Regions from separate parts of the Halomonas garicola genome, predicted to be linked through region 2. Evidence: predicted binding sites of a transcription regulator. Region 2 holds the regulator's gene; the other holds the start of a gene.
The links. The regulator FNR, encoded in region 2, switches genes on or off when oxygen is low (the NO sensors DNR and NnrR bind a similar motif). The targets are predictions, from matches to a motif close to TTGATNTANATCAA.
Positions count from the first base shown of each region.

Region 1: the regulator FNR is predicted to act here: its motif matches at 2,099-2,112, upstream of ccoM (cytochrome c oxidase subunit CcoM).

Region 1 covers NZ_AP043931.1:1,399,386-1,413,642, reverse strand. The annotation lists gene ACZ46Y_RS06940 (proline--tRNA ligase) at 1-719, shown strand, start outside; gene ACZ46Y_RS06935 (lytic transglycosylase domain-containing protein) at 724-1,317, shown strand; gene ACZ46Y_RS06930 (DUF1328 domain-containing protein) at 1,459-1,614, opposite strand; gene ccoM (cytochrome c oxidase subunit CcoM) at 1,878-1,988, opposite strand; gene ACZ46Y_RS06920 (FKBP-type peptidyl-prolyl cis-trans isomerase) at 2,158-2,670, opposite strand; gene ACZ46Y_RS06915 (AmpG family muropeptide MFS transporter) at 2,780-4,132, shown strand; gene ACZ46Y_RS06910 (SEC-C domain-containing protein) at 4,129-5,946, opposite strand; gene ACZ46Y_RS06905 (ABC1 kinase family protein) at 6,023-7,312, opposite strand; gene ACZ46Y_RS06900 (DNA topoisomerase III) at 7,464-9,386, shown strand; gene ACZ46Y_RS06895 (invasion associated locus B family protein) at 9,598-10,122, shown strand; gene ACZ46Y_RS06890 (ketopantoate reductase family protein) at 10,118-11,026, shown strand; gene ACZ46Y_RS06885 (enoyl-CoA hydratase/isomerase family protein) at 11,023-12,168, opposite strand; gene ppc (phosphoenolpyruvate carboxylase) at 12,220-14,257, opposite strand, start outside.
Region 2 covers NZ_AP043931.1:2,414,621-2,428,877, reverse strand. The annotation lists gene ACZ46Y_RS11710 (PAS domain-containing hybrid sensor histidine kinase/response regulator) at 1-1,221, opposite strand, end outside; gene ACZ46Y_RS11705 (hypothetical protein) at 1,330-1,854, opposite strand; gene ACZ46Y_RS11700 (sodium:solute symporter family protein) at 1,995-3,800, opposite strand; gene ACZ46Y_RS11695 (DUF4212 domain-containing protein) at 3,807-4,067, opposite strand; gene ACZ46Y_RS11690 (hypothetical protein) at 4,206-4,388, opposite strand; gene ACZ46Y_RS11685 (DUF294 nucleotidyltransferase-like domain-containing protein) at 4,387-6,201, shown strand; gene ttcA (tRNA 2-thiocytidine(32) synthetase TtcA) at 6,326-7,234, shown strand; gene fnr (fumarate/nitrate reduction transcriptional regulator Fnr) at 7,244-7,996, opposite strand; gene hemN (oxygen-independent coproporphyrinogen III oxidase) at 8,078-9,472, opposite strand; gene ACZ46Y_RS11665 (sulfite exporter TauE/SafE family protein) at 9,557-10,270, opposite strand; gene ccoS (cbb3-type cytochrome oxidase assembly protein CcoS) at 10,251-10,502, opposite strand; gene ACZ46Y_RS11655 (heavy metal translocating P-type ATPase) at 10,499-12,958, opposite strand; gene ACZ46Y_RS11650 (FixH family protein) at 12,958-13,521, opposite strand; gene ccoG (cytochrome c oxidase accessory protein CcoG) at 13,527-14,257, opposite strand, start outside.

The DNA.
Region 1 (14,257 bases), 1.0 Mb from region 2:
CAGGCCCGGGCTCGCTGGGGCCGGTCAACCTTGATCTGCCGCTCATCATCGACCGCAGCGTGGCGCTGATGAGCGACTTTGCCGCCGGTGCCAACGTGGAAGACAAGCACTACTTCGGCATCTGCTGGGAGCGCGACGCCGCCCTGCCCGAAGTCGCCGACCTGCGCAACGTCGTGGAAGGCGACCCCTCGCCGGACGGCCACGGCACCCTTGCCATCAAGCGCGGCATCGAAGTGGGCCACGTCTTCCAGCTGGGACAGAAGTACTCCGAGGCCATGAACGCCACGGTGCTCGGCGAGAACGGCAAGACCAGCCACCCGTGGATGGGCTGCTACGGCATCGGCATCACCCGGGTGGTGGCCGCCGCCATCGAGCAGAACCACGACGCCGCCGGCATCATCTGGCCCGACGCCATCGCCCCCTTCCAGGTAGCGCTGGTGCCGATGAACGCGCACAAGTCCCAGCGCGTGCGCGAAGAAGCCGAGCGGCTGTATCAGCAGCTCAGCGCCGCCGGCTTCGACGTGCTGCTGGACGATCGCGACACCCGGCCGGGGGTGAAGTTTGCCGACCTGGAGCTGATGGGCATTCCCCACCGCATCGTCATCGGCGACCGCGGCCTGGACAGGGGCGAGCTTGAGTACAAGGGCCGCCGGGACAGCGACGTGACCATGACGCCGGCTGACCGGATCGTGGCGTTTCTGGAAGAAAAGACGGTCTAGCGCCATGCCCCGACCCGCGCGGAGACGACACTCGCAGCGGCGAGGGCCGCGCCTGGCGAAGCGCCTGAGCGGCGCTTTGTGCGGGCTCGCTTTCGGGGCTGGTGTCGCCTTCGCCGAGGTTCAGCCCACTTTCGATGCCGCCAGGCCCGATGCCCAACGGCAGCAGGGGCAGCGGCGCTTTCATGCCGCCATGGACGGCCGGCTGGCGGCGTTCATGGGCGACGTAAAAGCCCGCGAAACGCTGCTGGCGCGCCTTTATCGCGAAGCCCGGCTCGCGGGGCTTCCGCCGTCGCTGGTGCTGGCGCTGATCGAGGTGGAAAGCGCGTTTCGCCCCGGGGCGGTATCGCCTGCCGGCGCGGTGGGGCTGATGCAGATCATGCCGTTCTGGATCGACGAGCTGGGCCTGGCCGCCGACGACCTGAAGGCGCCCGAGCGCAACCTGCGCTACGGCTGCACGATTCTTGCCTACTACCTGGCACAGGAAAACGGCGACTTCACCCGGGCGCTGGCACGCTACAACGGCAGTCTGGGCCGCACCCGCTACCCCGAGCGCGTGCTGAATACCTGGCAGAGGCGCTGGCAGCTGGACTCCCCTTGAGCGTTGCCCGCCCCTTAACAGACTCGCGCCCTGCTCGTACATGCCAAAGCGTACGAGCAGGGCGCGAGGCTATTTGACGCTGCCCCTGGCAAACCCTGCACCTGATTTACCTGGGTACCGGGTACTCCATAGGCGATGACGTCATCGGCGTCCCGTCACCAGCGACACCACGAACAGAATCAGGAAAATGACAAACAGCACCTTGGCAATCGTCGCGGCGACGCCGGCCACGCCACCAAAGCCGAAAAAGGCGGCGACGATGGCGATGATCAAGAAAAGCACAGCGTTGTTCAGCATGGGCAGCTCCTTTGGGTGAGCGCTCGCGTGCGCCCAGATTTGGTTGTATTGTTACTATTAACCGCATTAGTGAACGCTTGTCAATTCTGCCGACGGCCATTGTCCGTCCGCGCATAAAAAAAGCCGGCTCCGAAGAACCGGCGACTGAAAGCCTCGGGATTCTCCCTCGGCCTTCCCCCTGACGACTGGTAGCACCCAGTAACGCTTTTCTTTTTCTCCCCTGTTGCCCCTGACTTACCGCTTTGTTTGCTTAGTTTGTTTGCTTAGCGTTTCCGGCGGTGGTCGCGCACGATGAAAACGACCCACCCAACCATGAAAGCGATCATCATACCGACAGTGATCAGGCCGAAAATGACGGCATCATCCCAATACATAGCCTTGCTCCCGCCGCGATGTGTTGGCTCCATACTAGGCAGGAAACGGCGAACAAAAACTGACGTGGATCAATTACCCCGGCATCGTCATCGCGCTGCGGCGGGGGGAGTTGATCCACGTCATCTTTACTCTTAGCGGGCTACGTTAATCGCCCCGGAGCCAACCGCGCTAGAGCACCTTGCTATCCTCGACGCTTGAGGCGTCGACGTCGGGCGCCAGGGGGTGACCCTTGGCCAGCTCCGCCCGGGTGGCGTCGCGCACGCCCACAATGCGCACGTCGTAGCGCAGGGTGCGGCCGGCCAGCGGGTGGTTGGTATCCACCGTTACCTTATTGCCGTCAACGGCCAGCACGGTAACGACCTGGGGGCCGGCCTCGCCTTCGGTTTGAAAACGGCTGCCCGGCGTCGGCTCGGCGGCGCCAAACGCCTCGCGCCCCACCTCGCGCACCAGCGCTTCGTCGCGCTCACCGTAGGCCTCGGCGGGTGACAGCGTCACGCTCGTCTCGTCGCCCGCCCGATGGCCAGCAAGCGCACGCTCGAGCCCGGGCACGATATTGTCGTGGCCGTGCAGATACTCAAGGGGCTGGTTCCGCGCGGCGGAATCGTCAAGCACCCGGGGGTCCTTGAGAACGTCCGTAAGAACATAGTGCAGGGTGACCACAAGGTGCGCGGCAATCGACATGGAAAACTCCTCTCCGGTAAGCTGTCGGGCGGTTTTGAGCGCCGCGGCAGTATAACATCGGTGCGGCTTGTTCAGCCGTTAGCGATTTCCGTTAAGGAGCCCTATTTCCATGCCCACTCCCGACGCCCGGCGCAGCTGGCGCGAATCCCTGGCCGTTTACGCCCGCGCGCCGGTCGTCGCCATGCTGTTTCTGGGCTTTTCCGCCGGTCTGCCGTTTTTGCTGGTGTTCTCGACGCTCTCGGCCTGGCTGCGAAGCGCTGGGGTGGAGGTCGCGGCCATCGGCTTTTTCGCCTGGATCGGCATGCTCTATTCGATCAAGTTCTTCTGGGCGCCGGTGGTGGACCGCGTGACGCTGCCGCTGCTGACCCGGCTGCTGGGCCAGCGGCGCAGCTGGATGCTGCTCGCCCAGGCGACGATCGCCGCCGGTCTTGTCGGCCTTGCCGCCACGCCGCCGGTGGGCAACCTCGGCTGGGTGGCAGGCTTTGCCCTGCTGGTGGCCTTTGGCTCGGCCACCCAGGACATCGCCATCGACGCCTTTCGCATCGAGTCGGCAAGCGATGACATGCAGGCGGCCATGGCCTCGACCTACATCATCGGCTACCGCGGGGGGCTTCTGGCCGCCGGCGCCGGCGCGCTGTACGTGGCCTCGGCGGTCTCCTGGCACGCCGCCTACCTGACCATGGCAGCGCTTACGGGCGTGGGCATGGTGACGGTGCTGATGCGCCCCGAGCCCCAGCGCCTGGCCGCCGGCAACAAGCCCGTGCTCGAGCCCCGGGTGCGCGCCTTCCTGCGTAAAACCCGCGGCCAGCCGCGAATTTGGCGGCACGTCGGGGCCTGGGTCATCGGCGCGCTGGTGTGTCCGTTTACCGACTTTTTTGTCCGCCACGGCGTGAAGGCGCTGGCGCTGCTGGCGTTTATTGCGGTGTTTCGCATTAGCGACCTGGCCATGGCCTCCATGGCCAACCCGCTTTACATCGACCTGGGCTTTTCCCTGGCGACCATCGCCAACGTCACCAATATTTTCGGCATTGCCATGAGCATCGGCGGCGGCGTGCTCGGGGGGCTTTTGGTGGTGCGCTACGGCATCGGACGGATGCTGGTGGCCGGGGCGCTCATGACCATGCTGACCAACCTTTTATTTGTCGCCCTGGCGCTGATAGGCGACAGGCTGCCCATGCTGGTGGTCACCATCGTCGGCGACAACCTGGCCAACGGCCTGGCAAGCGCGGTATTCATTGCGTTTCTGTCGAGCCTCACGTCCCGGGCCTATACCGCCACCCAGTACGCGCTTTTTTCCTCGCTGATGACGCTGCCCGGCAAGTTTTTAAGCGGCTTTGGCGGGCTGGTGGTCGAGGCCCAGGGCTACGCCAGCTTTTTTACCCTGGCTTCGCTGCTGGGCATCCCCGCGGTGCTGCTGGCCGTCTGGGTCAGCCGCGGCATGCCCCGGCGTCCCGGCGCCTAGCGGTGCTCGCCGAGCCACTCGAGCGCCCCGGCAGTGGTGCGCCACTGGTCGCGCATTAGCGTGCGGTACTGCCAGGCCTCGGCCTTGGTGCCGGGGTCGATGCGCCCGGCCTTGTCCGGCAGCGCCGGGCGCGGACTTTCGGCGCAGAGCATGTCCAGCGCGTAGCGGCTGTGGCGCTTGACCTCTGCAAGCGCCGCTTCAGCCTGCTCCCAGCGCTCCAGGCGATACAGCGCCAGAGTGCGCCCCATGAGGATATTGAGCCACAGCGACCCGTCGTCTTCGGCGTTCTCGGCCAGAGCCAGGGCTTCGCGGTTGCGCTCGTCGCGCAGCAGCTGGTCGAGCACCAGCTCGCGCAGCCCGAGGCTATCCTCCTGGTTGATGGCGAGAAGCTGCTCGGCCAGCCGGCGCGAGTGCTCCCGGGCGCCGCGCTCCATGCCCACCACCAGCGCCAGCCCGGTGCGCAGCAGAAAGGCGTTGTCGCCGTCGTCCCAGCACAGGCTGCCCTCGCCTTCGGCCCGGGCCTGCTCCAGCCAGCGCGAGAGCCTTTGCGCCAGCGGCTCAAGCAGGCTCGGCGCCATCCACGGCAGGCTGCCGAAACGGCTGGTCAGCGCAAGCGTCAGATCCTGCACCACCTGGGGACAGTCCAGCCACTCGGGGTTGGCGCAGAGCTCGGACATCCACTCGACGGCGTTGCCCCAGGGGTCGTCGCGAAAGCCCAGCGCCACGTCCTCGTCGACCATGACCTGAAAGGCCGCGTGCCAGGCGGCAAAGAGCGTGCTCTCCCGGGCGCTTTCGCGGTAGACAATGCGCCGGGTATCGGCATCGACGTCAAACGCCAGCTTGGGCGCCACGGGCAGCGCGGCGAGCAGCGACTGCAGGCTGATCAGCGGCGTGGCCAGGTCTTCTTCGGCGCTCAGCAGCTGGTCGGCCAGGGTGGCGCCGGGGTTGTCGGCCAGGGCGGCGAGAAAGTCGAGCTGGTCTTCGTCCAGCTCGCCCTGGCGCAAAAGTCGACGGTACCAGAAGTCCGCTCGCTCCCGGGCCTCTTCCTCGTAGCCTTCGTGGAGCAGCAGCATGGCCTCGATGTAGGCAAGCGTCGGCGAGTCCGGCAGCGCCTGCTGGGCGCGGACAAAGGCGGCCCGGGCACTGTCCAGGTCGTCGTTGTCCAGGTGCGCCAGGCACAGGCGCTCGAGGGCCACGCCGCGCAGAAACAGCGGCCCGCGCTCGAGCACCTCGTCCAAAAGCTCGGTGCGCTTGCGGGTAAAGCCGCGCTCCTGGAAAAGATCGAGCAGGATCTCGAACGCCGGCTCGGCCTGTTCCGGCAGGCGCGACCAGTCCCGGCGGTCGAACAGCGACTCGAGCACCTGCATGGCGCGGCCGGTCTGGCCGCTTTCCGCGGCCACCAGGCCGGCTTCCAGCAGCGCCTGGGCCGGGGCCTCGCCGCTGTCAAGCGCGGCCTTGAGCGTGGCCCCTTTCCACTCGCGCAGCGAGAGCATCCACATCATCTGCTCGGGGATTTCGGTCAGAAACTCCACCCGGGCGCAGCACTGCTTGTACTTGCGCCCGGAGTCGCACCAGCAGGGTTCGCTGGGCCCCGGCTTGGCCAGCGGCTCGCTGGCAAAGCCCCGGCGCTCCAAAGGCGTCTGGGACCATAGCACCGGCGCCAGCGCCTGCGCCGTGGCCACGTCGCCGTTGAAATAGTCGCCGCCCTCGGCGCGCACCCAGATCATGAAGTCCGGGTAATGCTCTTTTTGCCTGATTGCCGCGAGCGCCGCCGAGGCAAAACCCAGCAGCTGATCGACCCATACCGCCAGCATTGCCGTCTCCATTGTCTGTCACCGGCGCAAAAAGCGCGCGGAATAAAGCGCCGTAGTCTAGCATGTCCGCGCGCGGCTACGCAGGTGGCGATGCAGGCGGCGATCGCCGCGGCGCGCCCGGGGCGGCGTGCGCCCACGCCAGCAGCGGCTCGCAGCGTTGGTGCATGCCCAGCCGGGCGCCCAGGCGCACCATGTTCCAGTAGTGGCCGTTGAGCGCCCGGGACAGCAGCAGCGTATCCGCCGGGGGCTGCAGGCGGTCCATGGCTGCCCACACCCGGGGCGAGAGCTCGCGCAGCCGGCGGTGCACGCGCACGTCGGCAAAGTCCTGCTCTCCCGGGGCAAAGAGCGGCGCTACGGCCTCGGCGGCTTCGCGATACAGCGCCAGCGGCGCGCCCTGCCCCTGGCGCCCGCCCAGGGCCAGCATGGCCTCGTCCATGGCCATGGGATCGCCGACAAGGGTGGCCTCCAGCAGCGCCATCATGGTGACGAGGCGGGCTTCGGGCACCGCTATCACCGCGCCGAAGTCGTAGATGATCAGCCGCGACTCGGCGTCCACGGCAAAGTTGCCGGCGTGGGGGTCGGCGTGGAGCTCGCCGTAGGTAAAAAGCTCCTCGGTCAGCCAGTCGGCAAGAGTAGCGGCCACCTGCTGGCGCAGGGCGTCGTCGGCCGCGGTTACTTCGTCAAGGGGCGTGCCCGCCAGGTAGCGCATGGCCAGCACGCGCTCGCCGCACAGCGACTCGATCGGCTCGGGGATGCGCAGCCGCGGCTCGTGGCGGTAGCGCTCCCGGTAGCGGGCCAGGGTTTCCGCCTCGGCGCGGTAGTCCAGCTCGTCGCGAAGCCCGGCGGCCAACTCCTCGAACAGCGCGTCCAGCCGCGCCGGGGAGACGTTGAACCAGCGGCCCAGCCGCATCATCCGCTTGACCTGGCGCAGATCGCCTTCCAGGGCGTCGGCAAGGCCCGGGTACTGCACCTTGAGCACCAGCGTCTCGCCGTCTCGGGTGACGGCCCGGTGCACCTGGCCCATGGAGGCGCTGGCAAAGGGCGCCTCTTCGATATGGCGAAACCGGGCCTCCAGGTCGCCGTACTCGGCCTGAAGCGTCTCGCGGATGCGCGGCCAGGGCATGGGCTCGGCCTGGCGCTGCAGGCGGGCCAGCTGGTCGGCAAGCTCCGGCGGCAGCACGTCGTCCCACTGGGCCACGATCTGCGCCAGCTTCATCGCCGGGCCGCGCAGCTCAGAGAGGCCGTCAAACAGCGCCTCGCCCAGGGAGTCCCAGTTGGCGCTGCCGCCCATGCGGTTTTTCAGCATCGCGCCGCCGGTGCGCGCGCCGAGTCCGAAAAGCCGCCGCGTTCTGCCACGTTCACGCATCGATGAATCCTCTGCACGGAGATATCGTACAAAAGCTATACGAAATTCAACAAAAAGCAAAGCATGGTCAATAGACCGCCGCCGCAGACGGGCCGCCCGGCGGCGCCGGCTCTGCTACCATAACGTTTCGCTTTTTATCCGAGTGCGCCCGATGCGTTTGATCATTGCCGAAAAGCCCAGCCTCGCCCGGGCCATTGCCGATGCGCTACCCGAGCGACCCCGCCGGGACGAAGGCGCGCTGTACGCCGGCGACACCGTGGTGACCTGGTGCTTGGGCCACCTGCTCGAGCAGGCCCCGCCCGAGGCCTACGACGCCGCGGATAAACAATGGCGGCTCGACCGCCTGCCCATTGTGCCCGCGGCGTTCAAGCACGTGCCCAGGCCCAGGGCACGCGGCCAGCTGGCGGTGATCCGCCGGCTGCTGAAAAAGGCCGATACGGTGGTCCACGCCGGCGACCCGGACCGCGAAGGCCAGCTTCTGGTGCAGGAAGTGATCGAGTATCTGGGCTACCGGGGGCCGGTCAAGCGCCTGCTGATCAACGACCTTAACCGGCCGGCGGTGACAAAGGCGCTTGGCCAGCTTGCCGACAACGCCGACTTCGCGCCACTGTACCGCGCCGCCCGGGCACGCTCCCGGGCCGACTGGCTGTACGGCATCAACCTCACCCGGGCGTGGACGCTGCTGGGCCGCCGGGCCGGGCACGACGGCGTGCTTTCCGTGGGCCGGGTGCAAACGCCGGTGCTGGGGCTGATCGTCCGCCGGGACGCGGCTATTCGCGACTTTGTCCCCCGGCCGTTCTATCCGCTGTGGGTGGACGTCCGCGTGGCCGATGGTGAGCTGCGTGCCTGGTGGGTGCCCGGGCCGCCGCACCCGCTGGATGACAAAGGCCGGCTGCTGGACCGCACCCCGGCGGATGCCCTGGCCGAGACCCTGCCCGGCCGCGAAGGCCAGGTAGTTAAACTTAATCAGCAGGAAAAGCGCCAGGCGCCGCCGCTGCCCTATTCGCTGTCGGCGCTGCAGGTCGACGCCGCGAGGCGCTACGGGCTTTCCGCCAAGGCGGTGCTGGACACCTGCCAGGCGCTTTACGAGCGCCACCGGCTGATTACCTACCCGCGCTCGGACTGCCGCTACCTGCCAAAGGCACACCTGGCAGAGGCCCAGCAGACGCTTGCCGGCGCCTGCCGGTCGGACGCCACCCTCAAAGGGTGGTTCGACGACGCCGACTTCGGCCTGCGCTCGAAAGCCTGGAACGATAGCAAGGTTGGCGCCCACCACGCCCTGGCACCCAGCGGCAAGACGCCGAGCTTTGATCAGCTGTCCGCCACTGAGGGCAAGGTGTTTCGGCTGATTGCGCGCAACTTTCTCGCCCAGTTCTACCCGCCGCTTGTCACCTTCGAGACCAAGGCCGAGCTAGCTATCGCCAATGAGGCCTTTCGCGCCGGCGGCCAGCAGGTGCTCGACCCGGGCTGGAAGCCGCTTTTCACCACCCGGGAAGAGGCCCCGCCGCTGCCGGCCATGACCGAGGGCGAGGCGTGCCGGGCGCTTGCCGCCGGCGTGGAGGCGCGCGAAACCCGCCCGCCTGAGCCGTTCACCGACGCCAGCCTGATCAAGGCGATGATGAATATCGGCCGCTACGTCGAGAATCCGGACGTCAAACGCACCCTGCGCGATACCGACGGCCTGGGCACCGAAGCCACCCGGGCGGGCATCATCGAAACCCTGGTCGCTCGCGGCTATCTGGTGCGCCGGCAAAAGGCCCTGCGCGCCACCCGGCTGGGCGCGGCGCTGATCGGCGCGCTGCCCGAGGCCGTGGCCACCCCGGAGCGCACCGCTCTCTGGGAGCAGCGCCTAAGCGCCATCGCCGAGCGTCAGGACGACGACGGCGCCTTTCAACAGGCGCTGCTCGAGGACCTGCGCGGGCTGCTGGCCCAAAGCGACGCCGGCCGGCTGCACCAGAGCCTGCAAAGCGCGCAGGGCGAAGCCGCGCCCGCCCCATCCGCCAGGCCCGGACGGGCGCGCAAGAAGGCCGCCAAGCGGGGGCGCACCGGGTCGCGCCCACCCAAACGCCCCTGACACTGCCCTGCTCTCAGCCATTAACGCCGCGGCAGCGACGCATCGCGGTTGCATCGGGCAGCCCCGCTCCGGCATCCTTGGTGGGTCATCCCGACCCGATACTCGCCAGAGCGGGACGTTGCGTATTGCCCCGGCGTCAGGCACCGTGCCGGCTATTCAGCGCTACCGGCGTCTCTTCCAGGGAAATAAAAAGGACAGGAGAACTTGCTTCATGTTTGATCAACTTGCGTTACGCCTACGCACCGCCGGCCTGCTGGGCCTGCTGGGCCTGATGGCCCTGTCGCCGACGGCGTTCGCCCAGGATGCCGGCCCGGCCATGGACACCGAGACCTTTAAGGACTGGGACGTCAACTGCCCGGTCAATTCAAGCGAAGGCAACTGCGCCATGACCCAGATGATCGAGGACGCAAGCGGCGAGCCGGTGCTGCGCGTGGTCGTCGGCAATCCGCCCCAGCTGGACAGCGCCGCCATGACCATCCTCACGCCGCTGGGCGTGCGCCTCGCCGCCGGCCTGCAGCTCCAGGTCGACAGCAACGAGCCGGTGGGTATGCCCTACCAGGTCTGCCTGCCCCAGGGCTGCCGCGCCGACCTGCCTCTCCCCGCGGAGCTTGTGTCCCAGCTGCGCGGCGGCAGCACGGCAACGATCAGCATGATCGATCCCGACGACCAGCGCGTGGATCTGGACGTCTCGCTGATGGGCTTCACTTCCGCCAAGCAGTACCTCGACCAACATTAAGGCGCATCACGTCATCGTCGGCCCCGGCGCGCTGGGGCGCACGCTCGCCCACACGCTGGCCGGGGCCTTCCCGGTCACGCTGATCGCCCGCCGCTCCCTGCCTGCCCGCCAGGCGCTCACCACCCCCGAGGGAGAGACCGTCACGCGGCGGCTGCCCGCCGCCGGCATGGCGGCGCTTGACGCCACCACCCCGGCGTTTCTCCATCTGACGACCAAAGCCTACGCCGCCGAAGCGGCGGCCGAGGCCGCGGCGGAGCGTATCGCCCCCGGCACGCCGCTGGTGCTGTGGCAAAACGGCTTTGCCGTGCAGCCGCGCCTGACCGCGCGCTGGCCGGGGCCGGTGCTCTGCGCCTCGACCACTGAGGGGGCGTACGTCATTGACGATGCCACCACGGTGCACGCCGGGCGCGGCGCCAGCGTCATCGGCGATCTGGCGGGCCGCCACGCGGGCCTTGCCCGGGCCCTGGCCCGGGCGCTTGACCGAGCTGGCCTGGCGGCAAGCGCTGTGGACGACATCGAGACCCGGCTGTGGCAGAAACTGGCGGTGAACGCCGCCATCAACCCGCTGGCAGCGCTTTACGAAGTGCCCAACGGCGCGCTTGCCGAGGCGCGCTTTGCCGCCGAGCGCGAGGCCGTTATCGCCGAGGTCGCGGCCATCCTTGCCGCCGACGGCGTGCCCCCGCCGAAAGGTGAGGGCAAGGACGGCTGGCGGGACCTGGTGGAAGGGGTAATGAAGACGACCGCCGGCAACCGCGCCTCCATGCTCCAGGACATCGACGCCGGGCGACCCACCGAGCGCGACGCCATTCTGGCACCGCTCATCCGCCGGGCCGACCATCACCGCCTGCCCTGCCCCGAGATTGGCGCGCTGAACGCCCGGCTGGCCGAGAAAGAAGCCCGCTAGTCAAGATCGGCCAGCGGACTTTCCTCCCAGAGATCGGCCAGCATGGTCTCGACAAAGGCCGGCTCCACGTCGGCCAGGCGGGCATAGCGAAACTGCGGATCGCGGTCTTTATCCACCAGCAGCGCGCGCACCCCCTCGGCGAGATCACCCAGACGGCAGCACTGCACCGAGAGCGCCAGCTCCGAGCGCAGCACCTGGGCCAGCGACATGTACCGGGTGCGGGACAGCTGAGCATCGATCAGCTTGATCGACAGCGGGCTGCCGTTGGCCAGCGTCTGCCGGGCACGGGCAAGCCAGTCGGCGTCGCTTTCGTCGTCAAGAATCGCGGCCACCTGCTGCTCCACGGTGTCGTGATCCATCAGCTTGCGCACCCGCTCGGCGTGCTCCGCCGTGGGCGTGGGCATGGCGTCAAAGAGGCCTGCCTCGTCGGCTTCGCGCTCCAGACCGCGGAGCACGTTGCTGACCACGCCGTGAGCGTCGCGCGCCGCCGCGGGCCAGTCGGCGTCAGCCAGCTCCCGAAGCAGCGCCTCCCGGCTATCGCTTGCCAAAAGCCGGTCGGCAAACCCCAGCCGGCGGGCGTCCCGGGCGTTGAGCTGGCTGCCGGTGAGCGCCAGAAAGCGCCCCATGTTCCCCGGGAGAGGGTTAAGAAACCAGCTGGCGGCGACGTCGGGGTAGAGGCCGATGGTCACCTCGGGCATGGCAAGCCGCGTGGTTTCGGTGACCACGCGGTGGCTGCCGCCGCTGAGCAGGCCCATGCCGCCGCCCATGACGATGCCGCTACCCCAGACGATCACCGGCTTGGCATAGGTGTGCAGGGTGTAGTCCAGGCGATACTCCCGGGCAAAGTAGCGCTCGGCGAAGTCCGGCGCCCCCTGCAGCGCCTCGGCGGGCACCTCGTCCGGCGCGGTGATCCCGCGGTACAGCGCCACCACGTCGGCCCCGGCGCACAGGGCCTTGTCGCCGGCGCCGCCGAGCACCACGGCGGCAAGGCCGGGATCGTCTTCCCAGGCCGCCAGCCGCGCCAGCATGGCCTCGATCATCTCAAGCGTCAGGGCGTTGAGCGAGCGCTCGGCGTTGAGCCGAATCTCGCCAATGCGGTAACCATCGCGCGCGGGATGTTCGATAAAATCAACGCTGCTCATTGTGCAACTGCCTCTTTGAAACCGGTGAAAGAATAGATCCTCCGGCCGCTTCTAGCCGGTGTTGCGCAGGCCGGCGGAGATTCCCGCCATGGTTACCATCAGCGCTCGGGAGAGATCCGCGCTGATCGCGCCGTCGGCGTCGCGGTTGCGCTGCAGAAGCTCGGCCTGAAGCCCGTGCAGCGGATCAATATAGGGGTTGCGCACGGCGATGGCCTGGCGGATCAGCGGCGTTTTTTCCAGCAGCTCGTCCTGCTCTAAAAGCGTCAGCACGCTGCCTTCCAGGCGCTCGAAGCGCTCGCGCAGCTTGCGCCCCAGCGTCTTCAGCGACGGCTCGTCCACCAGGCGGTGCTCGTAGTAGGCGGCGATGCCCACGTCGGCCTTGGCCAGCAGCATCTCCAGCATGTCGAGATAGGTGCCGAAAAACGGCCAGCTGTCGCGCATTTCCTTGAGTACCTCAAGCCCGCCGGGCTGCGCCAGGCGCCCGCTGAAGGCCTGTTCGCTGCCAAGCCAGGCGGGCAGCATCAGCCGGGTCTGGGTCCAGGCGAAAATCCACGGAATCGCCCGCAGGGTTTCCACGCCGCCGTCCTGGCGCCGCTTGGTGGGCCGCGAGCCCAGCGGCAGCCGGCCAAGCACGCTCTCCGGGGTCACCGCGCGGAAATACGGCACAAATTCCGGGTCGTCGCGCACCACCTTGGCGTAGACCTCGTGGGAGGTCTGCGCCAGCCGGTCCATTTCCTCGCGCCAGCGGGGCTCGGGCGCCGGCGGCGGCAGCAGCGTGGCCTCGAGCACCGCGCAGGCGTAGATCTCCATGGAGCGCAGGGCGATATCCGGCTGGCCGAACTTGAAGCGAATCATTTCGCCCTGCTCGGTGACTCTGAGGCTGCCGTCCACCGAGCCCGGCGGCTGGGACAGGATCGCCGCGTGGGCCGGGCCGCCGCCGCGCCCTACGGCGCCGCCGCGGCCGTGGAACAGCCGCAGCTTGACGCGGTGGCGGCGGCAGATCTCGACCAGCGCTTCCTGGGCGCGGTACTGAGCCCAGGCGGCGGCCAGCTGGCCGGCGTCCTTGGCCGAGTCGGAGTAGCCGATCATCACTTCCTGGCGGCCCTGCATCAGCTCGCGGTACTGCGGCAGCGCCAGCAGCTGATCGATCACCTCGCCGGCGCGGTTGAGGTCGTTGAGCGTTTCAAACAGCGGCACGATGGGCAGCGACACCCGGCCGCCGACTTCCTGCAGCAAAAGCGCCACGGTAAGCACGTCGGAGGGCTCGGCCGCCATGGAAATGACGTAGCTGCCAAGCGCCTCGGGGTGCTCTTCGGCCACCACGCGGAAGGTTTCCAGCACCTCCCGGGTTTCCGCCGAGCACTGCCAGCGCAGCGGAATCAGCGGCCGGCTGGACTTGAGCTCGGTAAGCAGAAAGGCCTGACGCTCGTCCTCGCTCCAGTCCTGATAGCGGCCCAGGGCCAGCTCGTTGGTGATCTCCTCGAGCACCTGGGCGTGGCGGCTGGCTTCCTGGCGCAGGTCGAGCTTGGTCAACGTGACGCCGAACACTGCCACCCGGCGCAGGGTATCCAGCAGCGCGCCGTTAGCGATGGTCTCAAGCCCGGAGTCGCACAGCGAGCGGTAGCAGGACAGCAGCGGCGCGTAGAGCTGATCCCGGGTGTCGATGATCGGCCCGCCGTCGAAGCTGCGCCCCTCGAGCCGGGCCTCGGCCCAGTCCCGGGTGGCTTCCATCCGCGTGATAATGCGCTTGACCAGCTCGCGGTAAGGCTCGGCCACCTCGCCCACTTCGGCTTTCAGGGCGCTGTTGGCCTTCCACATGGAGAGCTCGTTTTTCAGCTGCTCCAGATCGCGCAGATAGAGATCCGCCGCCATCCAGCGGCCCAGCAGCAGCACTTCCCGAGTGACGCTGGCGGTGACGTTGGGGTTGCCGTCGCGGTCGCCGCCCATCCAGGAGGCGTAGCGGATCGGCGCGGCGTCCAGCGGCAGGCGCTCGCCGGCGGTGTTCAGCAGCAGGTTGTCCAGGTCGCGGTGAAAGTCGGGCACGGCCTGCCACAGCGAGTTTTCGATTACCGCAAAGCCCCACTTGGCC
Region 2 (14,257 bases):
AAGTTCGGCCAGCAGGCGGTAGAAGCCGTAGGCCAGGATCAGCACGGCGACGATGGTAAAGCGCCGCACGCGCAGCACCAGGCGACCGTAGTCTCGGGCCTGGGTGTCGAACCAGCGCAGGCGAAAAAGCGCGGGAATAACGATCTCGTTGGAGACCATGATCGACACCGCCACGGTAGCGACCAGAACCATGCTGGTGGCGGCGGAAAAGCCGCCGATGAAGGTCAGAAGCGGCAGCCAGCCGTGGTCTGATGCCATGGACAGCGCCAGCACGTAGGTGTCGGGCTGGATATCGGTATCGCCAAATAGCCACAGTCCGGCGCCGGCCAGAGGCACCACAAAAAACGCTACCGCCGCCAGGTAAAGCGGAAACAGCCAGCGCGCCCGCCGGGCGTCGTCCGGGTGGGTGTTTTCCACCACGGCGACGTGGAACTGGCGCGGCAGGCAGAAAATCGCCAGCATGGCGAGCAGCGTCTGGGCCCAGAAACCGTGGGCGAAATCCTGTTCGGCCAGCTGGCGCTCCAGCTGGAGCTGGCCGTCGGCGTAGCGGGCAAGCTCGCCCAGCCCGTCGAACATGCCCCAGGTCACCACCGCGCCGAGAATCACGAACGCCGCCAGCTTGACCAGCGACTCGAAGGCCACGGCGTGGATCAGCCCTTCGTGGTGTTCGGTGGCGTCGGTGTGGCGGGTGCCGAATAAAATGGCGAACAGCGCCATGACCGCGGCAATGTAAAAGGCAGCGTCGCCAAACAGCGGCGCGTGCTGGGCGCTGGCGCTGTCGGTGAGGATGCTGAACGACGTGGCCACGGCTTTGAGCTGCAGGGCGATGTAGGGCAGCGTGCCGATCAGCGCGATCAGGCTGGCAAAGACCGCCAGCGACTGGGCCTTGCCGTAGCGCGAGGCGATGAAGTCGGCAATCGAGGTGATGTTCTGGTGCTTGGCGACGCGAATCATCTTGGAAAGCACCGGCCAGAACAGCAGAAACGTCAGCACCGGCCCGACAAAAATGCTGGCAAAGGACCAGCCCGAGGTGGCCGCCTGGCCCACGGCGCCGTAAAACGTCCAGGACGTGCAGTAAATCGCCAGCGCCAGGCTGTAGATCAGCGGGCGGCGGCGGCTGGCCCCGTGGGTGTGGGCCCGGCGGTCGCCGTACCAGGCAATGCCGAACAGCACCGCAATGTACAAAAGCGATACCGCGATGAGTAGCCCTGCATAAAACATCGAACGCTCCCGCCGTGGCGCACCGCGGCCCGGGCCGCCGGTAGAAAACGCCCATTCTAGGTGAAATGGGCGTAGGCGTCAGGCGGCCGGAGTGAAGGAGTGGCCGTATCAGACCTCCCGGGGCGGCCGGCACGCGGTGATGTACAAGGGGGCGCTGTCGCGCAGGGTGCGAAGCTCATTCATCGCCGGCTTGCCGGAGTCATCATCCAGCGGCACCAGCTCCCGAGTGTCGCAGTTGATCAGGTAGGGGGTGGGGGTGACCACGTCGGCATAGTGGCGCTCGAAGTGATAGACGATCAGCTCGGTGACGGGCGTTTCCTCCCGGGCGCCGTGGTGGATGTTGTCGCGGTCGACCACGCTGAACGCGTCCACCATGGGAAAGATAAACGTCCAGGGCCGCCAAACGGCGCTGCCGGTCTCCTTGGAAATCACCACGGCGCTTTCCGGCAGCTGCTGCTGCTTGTGCTCGAACCAGCGGTATTCCGCGTTGATCTGATAGCCCAGCATGCCCAGTCCGGCGCAGACCGGAACGATCCATTTGGGCAGGCGTTTGCCGCTCAGGGTGCGCAAAAACAGGCCGATGCCCGCGGCGGCCAGGCCGGAAACCACGGCGGCGATCAAGTGCCAGAGCATGGCGTCTCCTCGATGACGGGGCGCTAACGCCGGCGCGAGGCGTTGACGCGGTGGAAAAAAGGCGGACTTCCTTACGGAAGCCCGCCGGGTCAGAGTGGCAATAGCCAGATGGCCGCGTATCAGCGCGGTGTCATCATGCGTCAGTGCCGACTCAGGTGCGGCGCGTTGCCGGCCCCTTTGGGATAGCGCACGCTTTCCACCAGCAGCTGGATTTCCCTGGGCGGTGCGGCTGTGACGCTGGAAACGGCGAAGGCCACGGCGAAGTTCATCATCGCCCCCAGCGCCCCGAAGGACTGCGGGGAGATGCCCAGCACCCAGTTTTCCGGCGTGTTGGCCAGCATGTTGGTGCCGGGAATGAAGAACCAGCCCAGGTAGGTGAAGATATACAAAAGCGTGGTCAGAAGCCCGGTAAGCATACCGGCTACGGCACCGCGGTTGTTGATGCGCTTGGAGAAGATACCCATCATCAGCACCGGGAACAGCGAGGCACCGGCGATCCCGAAGGCCAGCGCCACGGTTTGCGCGGCAAAACCGGGCGGATTGAGTCCCAGGTAGGTGGCGAGCAGGATCGCCCCGGCCATGGAGATCCGCGCGGCGAGCATTTCTCCCTTTTCGGTGATGTTGGGATTAAGGGTGTTTTTGATCAGGTCGTGGCTTACCGCCGATGAAATCGCCAGCAATAGCCCCGCCGCCGTCGAGAGCGCTGCCGCCACGCCGCCGGCCGCAATCAGGCCGATGACCCAGGGCGGCAGGTTGGCGATTTCGGGGTTGGCCAGCACCAGGATGTCGTTGTTGACCGCAAGCTCGTTGCCTTCCCAGCCGAACTCCTCGGCCTTGTCGGCAAAGGCGTCGCTGTCGTCGTTGTAGAGCTGGATGCGATCGTCGCTGTTCTTGTCCTCGAAGGTGATCAGGCCGGTGTCTTCCCAGGAGCGGATCCAGCCGGGGCGATCTTCATAGAGGATGGGGTTTTGCGCGGCGGCGTCGTAGTCCTCGGTCTGCTGCGCCATGTCGGGGTATACGGTGGTCAGGAGGTTGAGCCTGGCCATGGAGCCTACCGCCGGCGCGGTGACGTACAAAAGGGCGATGAACACCAGCGCCCAGCCCGCCGACCAGCGCGCGTCCGCCACCTTGGGTACGGTGAAAAAGCGAATGATGACGTGGGGTAGCCCGGCGGTACCCACCATCAGCGACAGCGTAAACAGCACCATATTGAGCTTGTTGTCGACGTCGGCGGTGTAGGCGTTGAACCCCAGCGCAGTCACCACCTGGTCGAGCTTGTCCAGAAGCGGCATGCCGGATTCGGTATGGGTACTGAACATGCCGAACATGGGGATGGGGTTGCCGGTGAGGTGCATGGCGATGAATATCGCCGGAATGGTGTAGGCGATGATCAGCACCACGTACTGGGCTACCTGGGTATAGGTGATGCCCTTCATGCCGCCGAACACCGCGTAGAGGAACACGATCAGCGCGGCAATCCAGATGCCCAGGGTGTTGGACACCTCAAGAAAGCGCGAGAACGCCACGCCGGCCCCGGTCATCTGGCCGATGACGTAGGTGGTCGACGCAATGATCAGACAGACCACGGCGATCAGGCGCGCCGTGTTGCTGTAGAAGCGGTCGCCGATAAAGGCCGGAACGGTGAATTTGCCGAACTTGCGCAGGTAGGGAGCAAGCAGCATGGCAAGCAGCACATAGCCGCCGGTCCAGCCCATCAGGTAGGTCGAGTTGGCGTAGCCGCCGGCGGCCAGCAGCCCTGCCATGGAAATAAACGACGCCGCCGACATCCAGTCCGCCGCCGTGGCCATGCCGTTGGTAATGGGGTGCACGCCGCCGCCGGCAACGTAGAAGTCCTTGGTCGAGCCGGCGCGCGCCCAGACGGCGATGCCGATGTAGAGCGCGAAAGAGGCGCCCACAAAGAGTATGTTGATGATGAACTGATCCATGCTGGCTTACTCCCCGAGGCTGTATTTGGCGTCGAGCCGGTTCATCTTCCAGGCGTAGAAGAAGATCAGCGCGATAAAGGTCAAAATCGAGCCCTGCTGGGCAAACCAGAAGCCCAGGTCGGTACCGCCGATGGGGATACCCGCCAGCAACGGGCGAAACAGAATGGCGCAGCCGTACGAGACAAAGGCCCAGACGACCAGGCAGCCAAGGATGGTGCGCACGTTGGCTTTCCAATAGGCCGCAGCGTTGGTGTTGTCATCTGCCATGGCGTAGTTCTCCGCTTGTGATTGTTTAAGGTTGGAGACGGTATGTAAGTGCCGTCGCGCACGGGCGGTGGCCCGGCACAACGTGCTTTTATAGTGGGCAAAAAGCGCCAAAAAGAAATCCAGACTTTGGTCTCTACACTAAGGTATCAATCGCCCGGCACTCTCCATGGTGTAGGCCGTGGTGTGGATCGTGGTGTGGGTCGTGGTGGAGGTGATGCTGATATAAGCGGCGCTGATGAATATGACGATGGTATAGGTGCCGGCGCGCGCCATAGCGACGATACTGCCGGTATCTGCCTTTCTTGTTGCCGGGGGTGTCATGGTTGATGTCGAGCTGTCCCAGCCGCCTTTTTCCCTGCTCGACGCGGCGGGGCGCGAGCATGCCCGGCGCGGCATGGACATCGCCTGTTTCGAGCGCGGCGACATCCTGCTGGATACCGGGCAGGCCGGCGAGTTTCTTTACCTGATCCACCGGGGCGAGGTTGCCGAGGTGGACCCGACGCTGCCCGACGCCACCGCGCGCATCGGCCTTTATACCGCCGGCGACGTGTTCGGCGCCATCAGCATCATCAACGGCCAGAGCCGCTACCGCTTTATCGCCGAGCAGGAGTGCGTGTGCTACCTGGTGCCCAAGGTGCTTTTTCAGCAGCTGTGCCGCGCCTGCCCCGAGTTTGATGCCTATTTTCGTCAGTCGCTGGCGCGCAAGGCGCGCCGGCTGACGGAAAAGCGCGCCCAGGGCGGGGTGACCATGGCCGGCTTCATGCTGGCCAAGGTGCGCGACTGCATGCGTACGCCCCGCCGGCTGGCGGCCGGCACCGATATCGCCGAAGCGGTGGCGCAGCTCAACCGTCATCACGTCGACAGCCTGCTGGTCGAGGGGGAAGACGGCTACGGCATGCTGACCAAGACCGACCTGCTCAACGCCATGGTGCTGGACGGCGCCTCGCGGCAGAGCCCGGTGGGCGAACTTGCCCGCTACGCGCTGATCACGGTAACGCCTGAGCAATACCTGTTCGAGGCGCTGGTGCTGATGACCCGCCGTCAGGTGTCCCGGGTGGTGGTGCTGGAAGGAGAGGCGCCGGTCGGCGTGGTCGAGCTGACCGACGTGCTGAGCTATTTTTCCAGCCGCAGCTACGTAGTGAGCCTGCAGGTAGAGCAGGCCGCCGACCTGGAGGCGCTGGCCGCGGCCAGCCGGCGCACGCCGGAGCTGGTCAGCGCGCTGATGGCGCAAGGGGTCAAGCTGCGCTTTGCCATGGAGCTGCTGGCAGCGCTCAACGGCCGGATCATCCACAAGGCCTGGACGTTCTGCGTCGAGGCGCGCTATCAAAGCGCGAGCTGCCTGATGGTAATGGGCAGCGAAGGCCGCGGCGAGCAGATCTTGAAGACCGACCAGGACAACGGGCTGATCCTTGAAGACGACCTGGACTGGCCAGGCGCCGACGACACCATGCAGCGCTTCAGCGACGCCCTGGCGACGCTTGGCTACCCGCCGTGCCCGGGGCATATCATGGTCTCCAACCCCGAGTGGCGGGGCAGCGTCAGCGAGTGGCAGGCGCGCATTGCGCGCTGGGTCGCCGCCCGGGACGGCGACAGCCTGATGAAGCTTGCCATCATGCTCGATGCCCACGCCGTGGCTGGCAACGCCACGCTGCTCGAGCGCGTGCGCGAGACGCTGTTTGCGCATTGCGCCGACGACGAGCTGCTGCTCTCCTACTTTGCCCGGGCGGCGCTGCGCTTCTCGACGCCGTTGACCCTGTTTGGCTCGCTGAAAAAGCCCCAGCACGGCATCGACATCAAGAAGGGCGGCATTTTTCCCATCGTTCACGGCGTGCGCACCATGGCGCTTGAGCGGCGCATCAAGGCGACCTCGACCTTTGCCCGGCTGGACGCGCTGGTGGCAGACGGCCGGCTGAAGCGCCGCTTTGCCGACGACGTTGGCGAGGCGCTGTCGCTGTTCAGCGAGCTCAGGCTCAAGGGCCAGCTGGCGGAGGACGAAACCAGCGGACAGGGCCGCGACCGGGTGGTGGTGCAGGCGCTGTCGTCCCTTGAGCGCGACCTCTTGCGCGAGGCGTTGCACATCGTCAAGGATCTTAAGCAGCGGCTGTCGCACCGCTACCACCTGGAATATGCCTAAGCGGCCGTCAATGTTGGTGGGGCGGCGCCGGGTGTTGCTACAATAGCGGCCATGTATTTCGCGTCGTGGCGCCGTCCGACGTCACTCGCCGCCCCCTTTTACCACCAACACGCGCAGATTCCCCATGTCGCATCCCGATCCCGTGCAAGCCCATGATTCCGTCGTTTCCGCCGCCTTAGAAGACGACGCACCGTCGGCAGACGACGTGCGCCGCAAGCGCGACTTCAACAAGCTGCAAAAACGCCTGCGCCGCCAGACCGGCAACGCCATTATCGACTACCGCATGATCGAGGAAGGCGACAGGGTGATGGTGTGCCTGTCCGGCGGCAAGGACAGCTATACCATGCTTGAGATGCTGCGCAGCCTGCAGCGCAGCGCGCCGGTGCGCTTTTCGCTGGTGGCGGTCAATCTCGACCAGAAGCAGCCGGGCTTTCCCGAGCACGTGCTGCCCGACTACCTGGACGGGCTCGGCGTGGACTACCACATCCTCGAGCGCGACACCTACTCGGTGGTCAAGGAGAAAACCCCCGCGGGCAAGTCGACCTGCGCGCTGTGCTCGCGGCTGCGCCGGGGCTCGCTTTACGGCTTTGCCGAAGAGATCGGCGCCACCAAGATAGCGCTTGGCCACCACCGCGAAGACATTCTGGAGACGCTGTTTCTCAATATGTTCTTTGGCGGCAGCCTGAAGGCGATGCCGCCCAAGCTGCTCTCCGACGATGCCAAAAACATCGTCATCCGCCCGCTTGCCTACTGCAAGGAAGCCGATATCGCCGAGTTTTCCCGGCAGATGGCATACCCCATCATCCCCTGCAACCTGTGCGGCTCCCAGCCCAACATGCAGCGCCAGAACGTCAAGGCGATGCTCAATGACTGGGATAAAAACCATCCGGGCCGGCTGGAAAGCATGTTCAAGGCGGTGACCAACGTCGCCCCGTCCCAGCTTGCCGACCGCGAGCTGTTTGACTTCGAACGGCTGGAAGCCAGCCAGGCCGAAGCGCTGGCCGGGCGCATCCAGGCCGTCAACGTCGGCTGACGGCGGCCCTCAGGAGCTGGCGGCTTCCTGGGCCTCTTCTTCGGCCAGCGCCAGCAGGCGCTGCATTCCCAGAATGTTCACCTCGCGGCCGGAGACGGCCACCAGCTCCTGGGTTTGGAAGCGGCTCAGAATGCGGCTGACGGTTTCCACCGCGAGGCCCAGGTAGTTGCCGATGTCCGCCCGGGCCATGGAGAGTCGAAAGCTGTAGGGCGAGTAGCCCCGGCGGCGGAAACGATCGGACAGCGTGATCAGAAAGCTGGCCATGCGCTGGTCGGCGGTCTTGCGCGACAAAAGGCGCATCATGCGGCGATCGTCGCGCAGCTCCTTGCTCATGCTGCGATATAGCTGAAGGCGCAGCTCCGGCAGCTCTTCCGAGAGCAGATCGAGGCGGTCGAAGGGGATCTCGCAGACGGTAGTGGTCTCCAGGGCGATGGCGCTGCCCGGGTAGCTTGACTCGTCGATGCCGTCGAGCCCGACCAGTTCGCTTGGCAGGTAGAAGTTGGTGAGCTGGTCGTTGCCGCCGCCTTCGATGGCAACCTGCTTGAGGCTGCCCGAGCGAACGGCAAAGACGCTGGTGAAGGTATCGCCCTGGCGAAACAGCGGCTCGCCCTTTTTCAGCGGCGCGCGCCGCCGAATGATGGCGTCGAACTGACTCATGTCGTCAAGCTCGAGGGCAAGCGGCAGGCACAGCGAGCTTAAGCTGCAGGTCTGGCAGCGGGTTTCGTGGAGCAGGGGGCGCCGACGGCTGAGTGGTTCCGGCATGCAGTCCTCCGTGAAGTAGGTCACGGCGCTATTATGGAAGCAAGCGCGGGTAACCCACAAGCCGCCGGTGACGCTTTGCCGCTAGCGGTGCGCGTCGAACGCTCGGGCCAGCCGGTGGAGCACCAGCCGTCCGTCGGGCGTAGCGCTCAGGATATCGCCGTTTCGCTCGACTAGCCCGTCGTGGTGGGCGTCGTCCAGCCGAGCCAGCGCCGCGGCAAAATAGCGCGGCGCGTCAATCCCGAAACGCCGGCCCAGGGCGGCAAGGTCCAGTTGGGCGTCGCACATCAGCCGCTCGATGGCGGCGCGGCGAATGTCGTCATCGCGCTCAAGGCGCAGGCCGCGCGCGGTAGCCAGGCGGCCGTCGTCCAGGGCGCTGGCGTAATCGCCGAGCCGGGCGGGGTTCTGCGCGTAGGCGTCGTCGATACGCGAGGCGGCCGATACGCCAAGCCCCAGCAGGTCGCAGTGGCCGTGAGTGGTATAGCCCTGGAGGTTGCGCCCCAGGGTCTGCTGCCGTGCGGCCACGGCGAGGCTGTCGTTTGGCCGGGCAAAGTGATCCATGCCGATGTGCACATAGCCTGCTCGGCCGAGCTGCTCGGCGGCCAGCTGCAGCATGGCCAGGCGGTCCGCCGCGGCGGGCAGTTGGGCGCTGTCGATGCGCTGCTGGCGCGGCCCCCGCCGGGGGCGATAAGCATAGTCCTTGTGAACATAGTCCTGGAGGGTGATGCGCGCCGGGTTCAGCTCGATGACGTCGGCCAGGGTGGCGGCGAAGCTGTCTCGGGTCTGACGGGGCAGGCCGTAGCCGATGTCCAGGTTCAGCGAGCGAAAGCCCAGCCGGTGGGCTTCTTCCATCAGCGTTTCGGTCATGATCCGCGGCTGCTCGCGGCGGATGGCCTGCTGCACCTCGGGGTTGAAGTCCAGCACCTCCAGGCTCAGCCGGTTGAAACCCAGCACCTGCAGGTGGCGCAGGGTGAAGACGTCGGCTTCGCGGGGATCGATTTCAATGGCGTAGTCGCGCTCCGAGGATGACGACAGACCGAAGCGGGCGTCAAGGCGGTCAAAGAGGTCGCTCATCTGGGAAAGGGAGAGAAACGTCGGCGTGCCGCCGCCCCAGTAAAGCTGCTCCACCGGGCGCGTGCGGTCCAGATGGCGGGCGGTAAGCACCATTTCCCGATCCAGCCGCGACAGATAGGGCTCGGCCCGGGAGGTGTCGCGGGTGATGATGCGCGGGCAGGTGCAGTAGCCGCAGCTTTGGCGGCAAAAGGGTACGTGCACGTAAAGCGAAAGCCCGCGGCCGCCGGCGTTGCTGCGCTCAAGCGCCCGGCAGAGGTCGTCGCCGCCGAAGGCGTCGTGAAACGCCCCGGCGTTGGGGTACTGGTGATAGCGCGGGCCGCCGGCGCCGTGGTGGCGGCGCAGGGCGTCCTGGCGGGCAGCAGTCAGCGCTGCGGCATCGAAAAACAAAGGGGCAGCGCTGGCCATGGCAGACAACTCCGGTGGGAAGAACGCAAGGATGATGCTGCCATCCTAGCGCCGGGCCCGAGGGCAGGAGTTGAGCTATATCAATTAAGCGCCGGACATTTCCGCCACGGTGGCCATCTGGTACGTCGACCACAGCTGCCACAGGGCAAAGCCGATAATCAGCAGAGCGGCGACGGTGCGGGTGGCCGGGTGGCGAATCAAGGCGCTTAACTGGCGGGCGGCAAAGCCGGTCGCCAACAGCGCCGGCAGCGTGCCCAGGCCAAAGGCGCCCATGAGCAACGCCCCGCGCCCCGGGTCGGCCATGGCCAGGCTCCAGGCGAGCATGGAATAGACCAGCCCGCAGGGTAGCCAGCCCCAGACCGCGCCCAGGGCAAACGCCTGGGGCAGCTTGACCACCGGCATCAGCCGCCGACCGAAAGGTTCGATGTAGCGCCAGAAGCGCCGGCCTACGGCCTCGACCTTTAAAAGCCCTTTCCACCAGTTGGCGATGTACAGCGCCATCAAAATCAGCATCACCGCGGCGAATACCTGCAGCGCCAGGCGCGCCGCCGGGGTAACGGAGAACACCGTGCCAAGCGTTGCCACCAGCGCGCCGGCGATCATGTAGCTGGAAATACGGCCCAGGTTGTAGCTCAGCAAAAGCCCGGAAAGCCTGGCCGGGTGGCGCATGCTGGGCGGAACGGCAAAGGTCAGCGCGCTCATGATGCCGCCGCACATGCCGATGCAGTGGGCCCCGCCCATCAAGCCGAAGACAAAGGCCGCCAGCACCGGCGGCAGATCAAGGCCCGTGGGATTCATTGCGGTCGTCCTCCTTGCGCTGCTTTTGCCGCTCGCGTGCGGCCTCGGCGTTGTGCCGGCGGCGCTCGCGCTCTTCCGGCGTCAGGTCGTTTTCGTCCTCGTCAAAGAGAATGCGATACGCCGGTCCTTCCAGGTCGTCAAACTGGTTGTTTTTCACCGCCCAGAAAAATGCCCAGACGGCGATGCTCAAAAACAGCAGCGAGATGGGAATCAGCAGATAAAGAATTTTCATGCGGCCACCGGTGACGGAGAAGAGACGTGGGGCGCCGGCCGGGTTTTCCAGCGCGTCAGGCGCAGGGCGTTGCCCACCACAACAAGCGAGCTTGCCGACATGCCGATGGCGGCAAGCCAGGGCGGTACCACGCCGATGGCGGCGAGCGGCAGCGCCGCGGCGTTGTAGCACACCGACCAGACCATATTCTGACGCATGATACGCCTGGTGGCTCGGGAGATTTCAACCGCCTCGGCAATGCGTACAAGCCGGGGGCTGAGCAGTACTGCATCGGCCCGGGTGCGGGCAAGGTCGGTGGCGCTGTTCATGGCAATGGCAACGTCGGCGCCGGCAAGCACCGGTACGTCATTGATGCCGTCGCCCACCATGGCCACGGTTTCGCCCTCGGCCTGCAGCGCCTGGATGCGCTCGAGTTTGTTTTCCGGGCTTTGCCCGGCGTGCCAGGTGGCAATGCCAAGCGCCGCGGCAAGCTCGCCCACCGCGGCGGGGGTGTCGCCGGAGAGCAGCTCGACCTCAAGCCCCCGGGCTTTCAGCGCGGCAACGGTCTCGGCGGCGTCTTCCCGCACGGCGTCGTGGAGCCGGAACCAGGCCCGGGGGGCGCCGTCTTCGCTGAGCAGCAGCCACTGGCCGTTGTCCGGCGTGCCAGGCGGGGTCTGGCCGGCGGTGGCAAAGGCGGGTTTGCCCAGCCGCCAGCGTTGGCCGTCAATCCGGCCTTCGAGCCCCTGGCCGGTGACGCTAGCGATATCGTGGGCGCTGAGCGTGGCCTCGCGGTAGGGCGCAAACGCCCGGGCGATGGGATGCTCCGAGCGGGCTTCAAGCGCGGCGGCGAGCGCCCGGGCGCGCTCGGCGGAGAGGTTTTCGGCGAGCGGCCGGGTGTCCATCAGCTGCATTTCGCCCCGGGTGAGCGTGCCGGTTTTATCGAAAATGACCCGGTGCGCGCCGGAGAGCGTTTCCAGGGCATCGGCCCGGGTGACCAGCACGCCGCGCCGGCGCAGCTGGCCGTGGCCGGCGGTGAGCGCGGTGGGCGTGGCCAGCGCCAGGGCGCAGGGGCAGGTTACCACCAGAACCGAGAGCATCACCCAGAGGACCCGCGAGGGGTCGATAAACCACCAGACCACCGCCACCGCCGCGGCGACCATCAACAGGCGCAGGACGAACACGTGGGCCATGCGCGCGGCCATTTGCGCAAGCCGGGGGCGGCTGGCGAAGGCGCGGTCGGTGAGATCGAGGATGCCCGCCACCCGGGCGTTGGCGCCGGCTCGGGTGACGCGGATCACCAGCGGGTTTTCCATGTTCTGGCTGCCGCCGACGATACTTTGCCCGACGCCGCGAGTCACCGGCAGGTATTCGCCGGTGAGCATGGACTCGTCCAGGCTTGAGTCCCCCTGTTCGATGACGCCGTCGGCGGGGACGTCGTGGCCGGGCTTGATCAGCACTCGGTCGCCTTCGGCCAGGCGGTTGGCGGGTACGACGCGTTCGCTGTCGTCATCCTCGAGCCGGGTGGCCGAGGTCGGCAGCACGCCGCTCAGGGCGTTGCCGCTCTGACCGTTGCGCCGTCGGGCGCGAGCCTCGATGTAGCGACTGAACAGCAGGAAAAAGGCAAACATGGCCACGGAGTCGAAGTACAGCTCGCCTTCGCCGGTGATCACCGCCCAAGCGCTCGCCAGGTAGGCGCCGCCGATGGCGATGGACACCGGTACGTCCATGCCCAGCACCCGGGTCTTGAGATCGCGCCAGGCGTTCTTGAAAAACGGCTGGGCGGAAAACAGCACCACCGGCGTTGCCAGCGCAAACGACAGCCAGTGAAACAGCGCGTAGAAGTCGGCCGAGATACCGTCTTCTCCGGCGATGTAAATGGGGATGGAGAACATCATCACCTGCATCATGCCCACGGCGGCGACGATCAGCCGGCGAATGGTCATGCGCTCTTCGTGCTGCAGGCGCTTTTGCGCCTGATCCGGCTCGTAGGGCTGGGCGGTATAGCCGATGGCGGCCATTTCCGCGAGCAGCCGGGAGAGCTTGACGCGCTGGGTGTCCCAGGCGATCCGCAGGCGGTGGTGGGTCAGGTTGACCGCGCTTGAGGTCACGCCCTCCAGGGCGTTGAGCCGATGTTCGATCAGCCAGGCGCAGGCCGCGCAGGTAATGCCGTCAACGGCCAGGGTGGCGTGGACGCGGCCGTCGTCTTCGGGGTGGACGAAGCCCGCCTGCAGCTCGGGGTCGTCGAACACCGTCCAGGTATCTGCCCGAGCGGTTTGCTTGTCGTCGGGGCGCTCGGGAAGCTCGGTGCGAAAGCGGTAGTAGCTTTCCAACCCGCCTTCGACGATGGCGTGGGCCACCGCCTCGCAGCCGGGGCAGCACAGCGGGTGCTTCTCGTCGTCAAGTTCGATATACCAGGGTGCCCTGTCGGGCACCGGGTTGCCGCAGTGGTAGCACGCAATGGATGCGGTGGTGGGCATCAGCTCTCCGAGCGCTCTCCGGCGTTTTTCTGGCGGCCTCCGGGATGCAGCGTGATAGTGTTTTCCGTGGGAAAGCGGGCCTCGCCGACCAGCCGCCATTCAGGGTCGTCGGCCACGGGCTGAAGCTGCAGATACCAGCGGTATTGCAGGTTGTCGGGCCCCTGGGCGATGTAGCGACCTTCGCGCACGTGTTCCAGCGTGAAGGTCTGATCGCGGTCGTTTTCCGTGGGGAAGATCAGTTTGAGCTCCAGCACGTCGGGCCGGCGCTCGCCCTCCAGGTCGAGGACGATATCGCTGGTCAGCGCATCCACGCGTAAATCGCCGGCAAGGCCAAGCTCCCGGGCGCGTGTCTGCTTGGCCAGCACCATGTTGATTTCCTTGCCGTGCTCGTAGTAGTCCTCCTCGATCACGCCGTCGTAGTACATGAACGAAAAGATCGCGTACATGGTGCCAAACGCCACCGACGACAGCAGGATGCTGATCAGAAACCACGGCCAGAACTGCTTGTACCAGGGCTTGTAAAGCGACGAGCTGTCCGTGTCCGACGCGGAATCGCGTGCCATCGTGATTACCTCAGATTACCGATAAAGCGCGTGTCGCGCTCGAGTTGAATGCTGCCGTCGTCCTCGGCTTCAAGGGTAAGCACGATGGAGTGGCTCGGCTGTTCGATGACGTCGGGGTCGGCCTGGATGGTAACCACGGCCTTGCGCGACTCGCCGGCGGCGACGCTGATGGCTTGCTGGTCGAGCGAAAGACCGGGCAGCCCGGACACGCTCAGCCGGTAGGTGTGGTCGCGGTTGTCCAGGTTGCGCACCGTCAGGCTGTAGACGTTGCTGATCTGGCCGTCGCCGGTCATCTGGTAGAGCTGGGTGCGATCGCGCTCGGCATCGAAGTCCAGCGGCGTGCGGTCGCCGACCGCCCAGGCAAAGGCGCCGATCATCACCGCCAGGGCGATGAAGTAGCCGATCAGCCGGGGCCGCAGGATCTGGGTCTTTTCGCCTTCCAGGGAGCTTTCCGTGGTGTAGCGAATAAGCCCGCGAGGGTAGCCCATCTTGTCCATGACGCTGTCGCAGGCGTCGATACAGGCGGCACAGGTAATGCATTCATACTGCAGCCCGTCGCGGATGTCGATACCGGTGGGGCAGACCTGCACGCACAGGTCGCAGTCGATGCAGTCGCCGTAGCCGGCTTCCTTGACCTGCTCGTGGGAGAGGTTTCTCTTGCGCCGACCGCGGGGCTCGCCCCGGGCCGCATCGTAGGACACGATCAGCGTGTCGCGGTCGAACATGACTCCCTGAA